Regions from separate parts of the Paenibacillus sp. Dod16 genome, predicted to be linked through region 3. Evidence: riboswitches for the same ligand, from Rfam matches in the RefSeq annotation. Region 3 holds a riboswitch; each other region holds the start of a gene.
The links. Region 3 has a riboswitch for cyclic di-GMP ahead of ACPV3A_RS23590 (non-ribosomal peptide synthetase). Riboswitches for the same ligand answer to the same signal wherever they lie in the genome.
Positions count from the first base shown of each region.

Region 1: linked by a shared signal. The riboswitch ahead of ACPV3A_RS03575 (GTP cyclohydrolase II) and the one ahead of ACPV3A_RS23590 (non-ribosomal peptide synthetase) in region 3 are both predicted to bind cyclic di-GMP.
Region 2: linked by a shared signal. The riboswitch ahead of ACPV3A_RS03920 (LuxR C-terminal-related transcriptional regulator) and the one ahead of ACPV3A_RS23590 (non-ribosomal peptide synthetase) in region 3 are both predicted to bind cyclic di-GMP.

Region 1 covers NZ_JBNDYG010000003.1:348,577-351,858, reverse strand. Annotated here, with positions in the region: gene ACPV3A_RS03580 (PLP-dependent aminotransferase family protein) at 37-1,383, shown strand; cyclic di-GMP riboswitch class I at 1,546-1,639, shown strand; gene ACPV3A_RS03575 (GTP cyclohydrolase II) at 1,827-2,576, shown strand; gene ribD (bifunctional diaminohydroxyphosphoribosylaminopyrimidine deaminase/5-amino-6-(5-phosphoribosylamino)uracil reductase RibD) at 2,594-3,282, shown strand, end outside.
Region 2 covers NZ_JBNDYG010000003.1:429,997-433,278, reverse strand. Annotated here, with positions in the region: gene ACPV3A_RS03930 (phosphosulfolactate synthase) at 1-627, shown strand, start outside; gene ACPV3A_RS03925 (YitT family protein) at 819-1,463, shown strand; cyclic di-GMP riboswitch class I at 1,607-1,701, shown strand; gene ACPV3A_RS03920 (LuxR C-terminal-related transcriptional regulator) at 1,851-2,579, shown strand; gene ACPV3A_RS03915 (Spo0E family sporulation regulatory protein-aspartic acid phosphatase) at 2,735-2,935, shown strand; gene ACPV3A_RS03910 (DUF5946 family protein) at 3,085-3,282, shown strand, end outside.
Region 3 covers NZ_JBNDYG010000034.1:95,704-98,985, forward strand. Annotated here, with positions in the region: gene ACPV3A_RS23585 (hypothetical protein) at 1-630, shown strand, start outside; cyclic di-GMP riboswitch class I at 1,205-1,299, shown strand; gene ACPV3A_RS23590 (non-ribosomal peptide synthetase) at 1,505-3,282, shown strand, end outside.

The DNA of each region.
Region 1 (3,282 bases), on a different contig from region 3:
GATCCTGTATAATAAGAGTCGCGAGGGGGCGGGGTAATGAAAAAATATTTATCCATTCTTACCGATATGGAATCGAAAATTCAGGAAGGCCAATATCGTTCAGGGCAGAAGCTTCCTTCCGTTCGAAGTGCGGCACAATCCTACGGGTGCAGCATTAGTACGGTGATTCGTGCTTATACTGAACTTGAGAAACGGCACGCCATTTATTCGGTTTCGCAAAGCGGTTATTATGTAGTCCAGAAAGATGGGGATTCGAATAACATGGATAAGAGTTTGATTGATTTTGCGTCGGCTTCTCCGGACGTGAACGTATTCCCGTATCTGGATTTTCAGCATTGCCTGAACAAGGCGATTGATACCTATAAATATGAGCTGTTTACCTATGGTGATCCGCAAGGAATGGAGAAACTGCGCCGCACCCTGGTCTCCCATTTGGCAGGAGCTCAAGTGTTCACTTCCGCGGAGAGGATTATGATTACGGCAGGCGCCCAGCAGGCGCTTGAGATTTTGACAAAAATGCCGTTTCCCGGCGGAAAGTCCGTCATTCTGGTCGAACAGCCCAGCTACAATAATTATTTACAGCTGTTGGAGAGTGAAGGAGTGCCCGTTATCGGAATCACCCGCACGGCAGCGGGGATCGACCTGAAGGCTCTGGAGGAGCAATTTCGATCCGGACATATTAAATTTTTCTATACGATGTCGAGATACCATAATCCGCTGGGCAACTCCTACACCGCAGAGCAGAGAAAGGCCATTGCTAACCTGGCGGCGAAATATGATGTTTATATCGTGGAAGACGATTATATGGCTGATCTAGGCGAGGAACGGGGATATGATCCCATCTATGCCTACAACCGAACATCGCATGTGGTGTATTTGAAGAGCTTCTCGAAGATTATTTTCCCAGGATTGCGCCTGGGAGCCGTCGTCCTGCCGGAACGTTTGCTCGATACGTTCCGTGCTTTTAAAAGTTATGGGGATACGTCGCTGCTGTCCCAAGCGGCGCTTGAAATTTATATTAGCAACGGAATGTATGAACGGCATAAACAGAAGATTTACAGCCAGTATGAAACCCGAATGCAAGCCCTGAATGCGGCTGTGCAGCGATACGAGGGAGCCGGATGGATTGAAGCCGTGCCTGGCGACGGCGGCATATATAAGCTGTTTAAGCTGCCGCAGACCGTTAACCTGGAGCGGTTGATCAGGCGGCTGAAAGAGCGGAACATTCATGTGGTGTCCGGCAAGCTGTTCTATCTATCTAACAACCTTATGCGCGAGAAGTTTATACGTATCAGCATTTCCAGAGCACGATTGGATCAGATTGAGGAAGGGGTTCAAGCGATCGTTGAGGAAGTGAAGCGGGAAGAAGGCAATCTATGGTGATTCTTTCGGGTCATGTTTATATTTAGGTTGCATTTCATAAAAATGTATTTTATATTCATCTGGTAGTTATATGATAAAAAGCTATTACTTTCGATTGTTTCCGATATGGTGTGTTCTTCCATATTCGGCAATGATCGCGGATTTATTTTATGAAATGACATCGTACGATAATGGCAAACCCACTGAAAAGTGGCGACGCAAAGCTATAGGGGCTAAGGCGGATCACTCGTATCCGCTATGCTAGCCAGTTACCGAATACGACGGAAAAGCCTCCGTCTATTCAGACAGGGGCTTTTTGTGTTTATTTATAAAAAAATTCCATTTCCCAACCAAATTCTTTAAGGTTGGAGAAGTAGTAGCTGACGTAAAAACTGCCAACGTTTTCAAGGAGGGAAACAAACCAATCGATTGATCCCCATCTAAACCAACAAGGAGTTGTATTCATGATTATGGACCAGGTCAGGAAATTGCTAGCTAGTAAATTAACCATTCTTAAACAGCCGGAATGTCCCAACATCGGTCTTGTTGGTCCCGTTCGGCTCCCTGTGCAGTTGGAGGACCATGAGGCTGTATTTAAATGGTATACATGGTTAAATACAGGCAATTCATTTATGGATAAGAATGACATTCTGGAATCATTATCTCAGGCAGATCTCACTTCACATCAGCAGTCTTCCGTACTAGTATATGGCGATTTTGCCAATGAGGAGCATGCCTTGATACGGATGCACAGCATTTGCCATACGGGAGATATCTTTGGAAGTAAACGATGCGATTGCGGCTACCAACTGCGGCAATCCATGCGCATGATCATTGAAAACGGTAGTGGAGCTCTCTTTTATTTGGCGAATCACGAGGGTCGCGGAATAGGGCTTTTCCCAAAATCGTTAGCTTATCTTTTGCAAGATGAGGGGTGCGATACTGTAGAGGCCAATCTAAGCCTTGGCTTTGCAGATGACCATCGATCTTATGATGAAGCCATACGTGTACTCCAAAGCTTGCGGCAAAAACCAGTCACCCTTATTACAAACAACCCTAGAAAGCTGCAGTCTTTGCGGGAAAAGGGACTTTTAACCGATCATCATAAATCCATTTGGGGAGATGTATCCGAGCATAATAATCGGTATTTGGCAACGAAGATCGAAAAATCGGGTCATATTTACGACTCTTTGGTGGAGACCGCTTTATTATGATGGGGAGTGTTAATCATATGAAATTAGACCAACAATTTATGAAGCTGGCATTGGATTTGGCAGGTACGGCCAGTGGGAAAACCAATCCGAACCCGGTCGTTGGCGCACTGATAGTCAAAGACGGACAAGTAGTCGGCGCAGGTGTTCATAGAAAGGCTGGGGAACCTCACGCAGAGGTACACGCATTCCGGATGGCTGATGGGTATACCGAAGGCGCAACGCTCTATGTTACGCTGGAACCAAGCCCTCAATCCTCTCCTTGCATAGAATTAGTCTTAAATTCGGGAGTCGCAAGAGTTGTCGTGGCGATGGAGGATCCGAATCCGAAGGTGGCCGGAAGAGGCATTCAATTATTGAGAGAGAATGGAATAGAAGTTGATGTGGGTGTATTGGGGAAGGAAGCCGAGTTACTTAATGAACGATTCGTGCACAATATGTCAAAACGACGTCCGTTTATCATTTCCCAGGTAGCCATGACGCTTGACGGAAAAATTGCCGCGTCAACGGGGCATTCTAAATGGGTTACATGTGATGAAACACAGCTTGTAGTACATAAATTAAGAAACAAAGTCGACGCCATATTAGTAGGAATTAATACGGTTTTGGCCGATGATCCGCTCCTTACGACCCGACTGCCGGAAGAAAGTGGGAAGAATCCCATACGGGTAATTTTAGATTCGAATTTGAGGTTGCCCGAAGATGCCAA
Region 2 (3,282 bases), on a different contig from region 3:
ATGCTGCTATACAAGATCAATCTAGCCAAACAACATGGAATCACGGTCATGCCCGGCGGGACCTTGCTTGAGACAGCCGTGCAGCAAGATGTCGTCCCCGCATTTTTTAATACCGTTTGCCGACTTGGATTTAACGCTATAGAAGTATCTGACGGCACGATTGAGATGTCTCGAAAAAAACGAACGGAGCTCATCCGGGAAGGTAAACAACGCGGACTTCGGGTTTATACGGAGTATGGTAAAAAACAATCCGGTTCCCACATCGACGCCGAAATGCTCGCGTATACGATGGAAGCGGATTTAGACGTAGGCGCGGAGTTTATCATTGTTGAAGCGCGCGAGTCAGGACTAGGCATCGGTATTTACGATAAGCATGGCGAGTGCCAGGAAGAAATGATAAATAATATCATCGACAACGTGTCGGATGCAAGAAAGCTGATTTGGGAGGCACCTCTTAAGCAGCAGCAAGCGATGCTTCTCCGCAAATTCGGATCTCATGTGCATTTGGGAAATATCCAACCCACCGAAGTGCTTTCCCTTGAAACGATGCGCCGGGGTCTTCGTCAAGATACGTTTGAACTCGGGGTGAGAGAGAAACAAACCGATGGATTTTGTTACGTAATTTAAACATAGACCAAACCACAAGAGAATGATAAATACTAGCGGGCTGCCTATGGATATCTCCAGAGTCAGCCTATACATATTTTCGTTAAAAAGATCTATCCCGGTATCCCCTCCAGGGAACAAGCATACACTTAAAAAAGCAGGACTAGCTTGTTACTCTAATCTATGAAGGATGATTCCGTGTGAACTTACAGATCCTACCCGGGCGGAAGAGCCCCTTTTTCTATCGTCATATTTCTAAGAAACTCTTCTACATTACCGCCGGCTCCATCATTCAAGGTTTTGCCATGGCCATGTTCTTGTTTCCTCACGCCATTCCTTCGGGAGGAGGAGCAGGGATCGCGGTGCTTCTGAACCATGCGTTCGAGATCCCGATGAGTCTCGGACTGTGGCTGGCCAATTTTATTTTCCTTGCCTTTACAGTCCCTTATCTTGATGGTGTCAGTGCCTTCGGGACCATATTTGTTATAACAGTGACGTCCGTTTCCGTTAATTTCTTCGAGGTGTTCCTAGAACCCCCGTTCGGCAACGTATGGATCGATCTTCTATTCGGCTCGGTTATTCTCGGAACAGGTGTCGCCATCCTTATAAAGCAGAGGGTATCGAATGGGGGAATCGGTTATGTTGCCTTAGCCATTTATAAGTATAAAAGAATCAACCCGGGCACCTCATTGTTCTGGATGAATGGAATTATATTCGCCTTCGCTGCCTATGTAATCGATTGGAAAATTATTATCCTTGCAGTTGTATGCCAGTGGATATCGACCCGGATCATTAACTGGATTCACCAGTTCCCTCCCCCGAAATCGGTCTATCAACCCGCTTGGCGCAAAAAGTGATTCTGCATATGTGTAAGAGTGATTGACAAATCTAACAAAAATATGGAAATTTGGGTCGTGCGGCCTATATTAAATGAAAAACAATGCAAGTTATAGTTTGGATATGTCATAACATGTTAGAATATTCGACAAATTTCTACTTCGCACGATAATAGCAAACCCACTGAAAAGCGGCGACGCAAAGCTACAGGGGCTAATGTGGATCTACTTAAGACCGCGATGCCAGCCAGCTGCCGAATACGACGGAAGCCTCCGTCTATTTTGTTGTGGTTATCATAATGGATGGGGTTTTTTTATTTTTTGCTGTGAGCTGTCGAATGAGCAGTGATGAATAGGAGATCGCTTTCATTATTAATCGCTTATTCTTACAAGGGAAGAGGGGGAATAATGGGTCAAAGAACACTGGTAGAAGTAAACAATCATTTTCCTAATATCCTCAGTATGACTGAAATGAAACAAAGGTTGATTGAACGGAAAGAAATTCTTTATTTGCTGCAAGAGGAAACCAGGAATATGAACAATTTGCTGTCCATACCTTATTTATTTGTTATAACAGATGCGGATGGTGCCGTTATCGATTATTGCGGAACAGGTTCTTTAAGAAGTTTCCTCGAGAGGAATAATATAAAAAATGGGACCTCGTTGGCAATGAAAGACGCAGGAAGCAATGCCATTTCATTATCCATGGAACAACAAGCGCTTTCTGTCGTAATTGGGGCCGAGCATTGTAATCGTGTGTTTTCAGAATTGGCGTGTGTTTGTACCCCCCTTCGAATAAAAAATGTGATTATAGGCTACCTTGGTCTTAGTTTTCATTATTTGCACGAGGTTACATTTGCCATACCGCTCATTGAACACCTGGCCAAGAATATTGAAGAAAAATCACCTCAAAAGGATCCCGTTCTGCAAAGGGAGCTGATCTATTCTCACTTTCACCAATATGAATTGACGAATCGCGAGAAAGAAATAGCCTATGGGTGGCTTGAGAATAAAAATGTCCCTGAAATTGCTGATATTTATGGTATTAGCCAAAGCACGGTTCGTACTTTTATTAAAAAGATCTATGCAAAAACGAGGGTCAACCATAAAGGAGCATTTCTTAAAAAATTTACATAATCGTCATAAAACTTGTCTTAAAATAAAGATTACCCAATTCTGGGTATTTTTTTTGTTGTCGTCGAAATTTATAATGATAAGTAAGTTATATAAACTGATTCGCGTTATCGATAACTGTGGCAGCTGTCATCAATCACTTGTTACGACGGGGGTAGGTGAACAAGGTGATTTCTATCGAGAGCGAACTCAAACAAGTATCGAAAAAACTCGAACTTCTCCGAAGAGAACTTGAGCGAGTGGCGAGCAGTTTCGAACTGGTGCATCAAGATGTTGTCGCAATTTCACAGTCGTTGGATAAGCTGATTATTCGTTACATGGAATTAAAAAACCAAGAGGAATATATCGAAAGAAAGTAGATCTTCTTCATACTTGAATCAATAAGGCACAGAAGATACCTTCTGTGCCTTAATGTGTTTCTATTTGGTTGAATACAAAGAGTTGACGTAACGCAACGTCAATCTATTAATCTTGGGGAAAGTAGCATTTAGGATAGGGGGATTATAAAGTGGCTGATCATCACACCGTAATGGAGTCTGGAAGATGTATTGAGTGTGGATCTAAGGAGGTAGATGGGTTTTCCTGCTATGAATTATTCGGTTTTCCCCTTGTCTGGGAACATCGTGATCCAGCGTTATATGCTTTACATTTTTGGCTTGTTTCATGTTATATGCTGCAGCATCCTTCCAACTTTACAGAGGAAGGT
Region 3 (3,282 bases):
CCGGACGGTAACATATGGGGAATGGCGCTGGGGGCTCTGTTCATCTATGATACGGAACGCCAAGAGATTATTTACAGTGAGGATATGTTTCCTACAGCAGATTATGCACACAGCAATCCTCGATTGACCGTTGGAACCGACGGCAATGTGTACGGTACCATTTATACGGGATATGTTGCTGACCATACGTACACGAGTAAGATGTTTAAGATTGACACAGCAAGCAAATCGCTGTCCATCTTGTTGGAGAGCAATGCGGAAAAGCTGGCGCAGGACGACTTTGGCAACTTCTATTTCAAATATGGCAGCGAGCTGATGAAGTATAGCGACCCGAATCTGGTCATGCCGCTGGACAAAGTACAGCTCGAGGCTGAATCGCTCCAGCTTCACCCGGGAGATGAGGTCGGTTATTCCTACGAAGTCTTCCTTGAGAGAGGAAGAACGACTAAGGAGTTATCCGGCGCTCACATTGAGTATTTGAGCAGCCGTCCGGATAAGGCGGTGATCGACCCCAAAGGAAAGATTATCGCCAAGCATCCGGGGCAAGCCGAGTTGTCGATTCGAATTACATTGAACGGGGTAACAGTTGAATCCAATAAAATCAAGGTGAAAATAACCGGACCTTTTTAAAACTGTTCATGACATATAGCAATATGAGGCCGTTGTCCTGGACAACGGCTCTTTATTTTATTATCCAGTGATCCATTAGACCGGGAACTTGAAGGATGGAATTACCAAGTGGGTTGAACTTATGAAAGTTTTCTGATCGGAAGCGAAATGTCCTTACCAGTTATAGATGGTAATTTAGTCCTGTTTGACAGGAGGCAAAAGTTATTGGACTTGATGATTCCTGCTGTCGCAATTAGGTCAATGGATATAGGAGTGAAGTTAAAAAATAGAACAATTTTCTTGATCAGCCATCATCTAATATCCAAGTAATTACAGAAAATCGCTGCCTTTCTTTTGAAAAGAATAGCTTTAATACATAGTTAAGTGAAGTGTAGTGAAGTCGGGGAATAGAAAAAATTAGTAAAGATTAACTATCGCGACCTAGAGCTTTATGATAGTTATCAATATCATCAAAACCATTCTTGAAAGACAATATTGAACAAAAGACCTATCGATTTTCATTTGGAAACAAGATACAGTAATTGTAAATCGAATACATAATATAATCATGGTTTACAATTTAAATACTATTTTTGTACGACAATAGCAAACCCACCGAAAGGTGGCGACGCAAAGCTATAGGGGCTAATGCGGGATCTACTGCGACCGCAATGCCAGCCAGTTGCCGAATACAACGGGAAACCTCCGTTTTATTCATTATTTTGAATTGAAGAAAGGGGTTTTTTTGACGTTCCAAAAAACAACGGTGGCTTCGCTATAAAAAACTAGTTTGGGGTTGAAGGGGGACATTACTTGATCGCAGAATGCGAAGAGGATTTTTCTGTTCGTTAACAATCAGACATTAATGAATCGATTATCCGGGAGGTTGATGGTCATGGAACAAACGACTTGTGATGTATCAATTGACGAATTGCCGAGGGGGGGATGGGCCGACGATGAAGGAAACCAGGTTCGTTTTTCCCTTGATTTTGCAACGACCCGAAAACTCCATGAACTTGCGTTCAATTTCGGAATAACTGTGGATATGGCACTTATGGCTTGTTATGCGATCCTGCTTGCCAAATATACCGGCGAGGATGATCCCGTAATTGGGTATCTGTTGGAAAGACAGATGTTTCCTATACGTTACTCTCCTACTGTACATAAGCCATTAGGTAAGTTTCTGATAGAAGTCAAGCATACCACGATGCAAGCACTCGAAGATCGGAATATGCGAAAGAATTTGAGCGGCAACCCGTTCATCAAAGCGGCGTTTACTTGGCAAAACGCCAATGCCACTCCTTATGAATCCGATCAGCTGGGGACGTTTGAGCTTGCTTTGACGGCTTTTAAGAAGGAATTTATCATGATACACCTTGAATATTCGACCCGCTCCTACAGAAAAGAAACGATCGAGCAGATGAGCGGCCACTTGAGCCGAATCGTGCATGAAGTAGTTGATTTCCCCGAGAAGGTGATTGCCGACATACGTATGATGTCGGAAGAAGAGGAGAGACAGATTCAGGCTTTCAGCGGATCTAAGACGGACTATCCTTCCAGCCAAACGGTCCATTACTTGTTTGAGGAACAGGTCCGTTTAACCCCCGATCGCCCGGCGGTCATGACCGAGGACCATCAGATGTCCTATCGGGAATTGAACGAACGCGCGAATCAGCTTGCAAAAGCACTGCAGGATCACGGCGTTAAGCCGGAGAGCGTCGTTGGCATTGTCGCGGATCGGTCTGTCAATATGATTGTCGGGCTTACAGCCATATTGAAAGCTGGCGGCGCTTATATGCCCATCGAAGCCGATTTTCCGTGCGAAAGAATCGAATATATGCTCAAGGACAGTCGAGCGGGATTTTTACTGGCTCCTTCCAGTTGGAAGCCTGACATAGCATTTGAGGGAAAAGTAATTTATTGGGACAACGCGCAGCTAAGCCTTGACAGCTGTCCCCATACGATATCTGCAGCAACCTCGCAAAGTCTAGCCTATATCATCTATACTTCCGGATCAACGGGGACACCGAAAGGAGTCATGGTTGAGCATCGTAACATCGTAAGACTGGTCAAGAATACCAATTATTTCAACTTTTCCAAGGAGTATCGAATTTTGCAAACCGGTACAATAACATTCGATGCGTCGACCTTTGAAATTTGGGGATCCCTTTTGAACGGATCTACTTTGTATTTGATGAAGGACACGGACCTATTTGACCTTTACAAATTGAAGGAAACCATCATCGGCCACCGCATTACGGCTTGGTTTCTGACTACGGCTCAATTCCATAATCTGGCCGAACAGGACCCAGACGCCTTTCGTATGTTAGACACCTTGCTAATCGGCGGAGAAGCGTTATCGCCGAAGCACGTAAATGCCGTAAGGAAGAGGTGCCCCGATCTGCGGATGATCCATATGTACGGTCCAACGGAAAACACGACGTTCTCCACTTACTTCCCGATCGAACGTGATTTCGAATCGACCATTCCAATTGGCAGACCAATATGCAATTCATCCGCTTATATTCTTGATAAACAGTTGAAGCTTCAGCCGATCGGAGTAGTAGGAGAGCTTTGCGTCGGAGGAGACGGTATCGCGCGGGGGTATGTGAATCAGCTGGAATTGACAGAAGCCAAGTTTGTGGAACATCCGCTCCTCGGGGAAAGGTTATA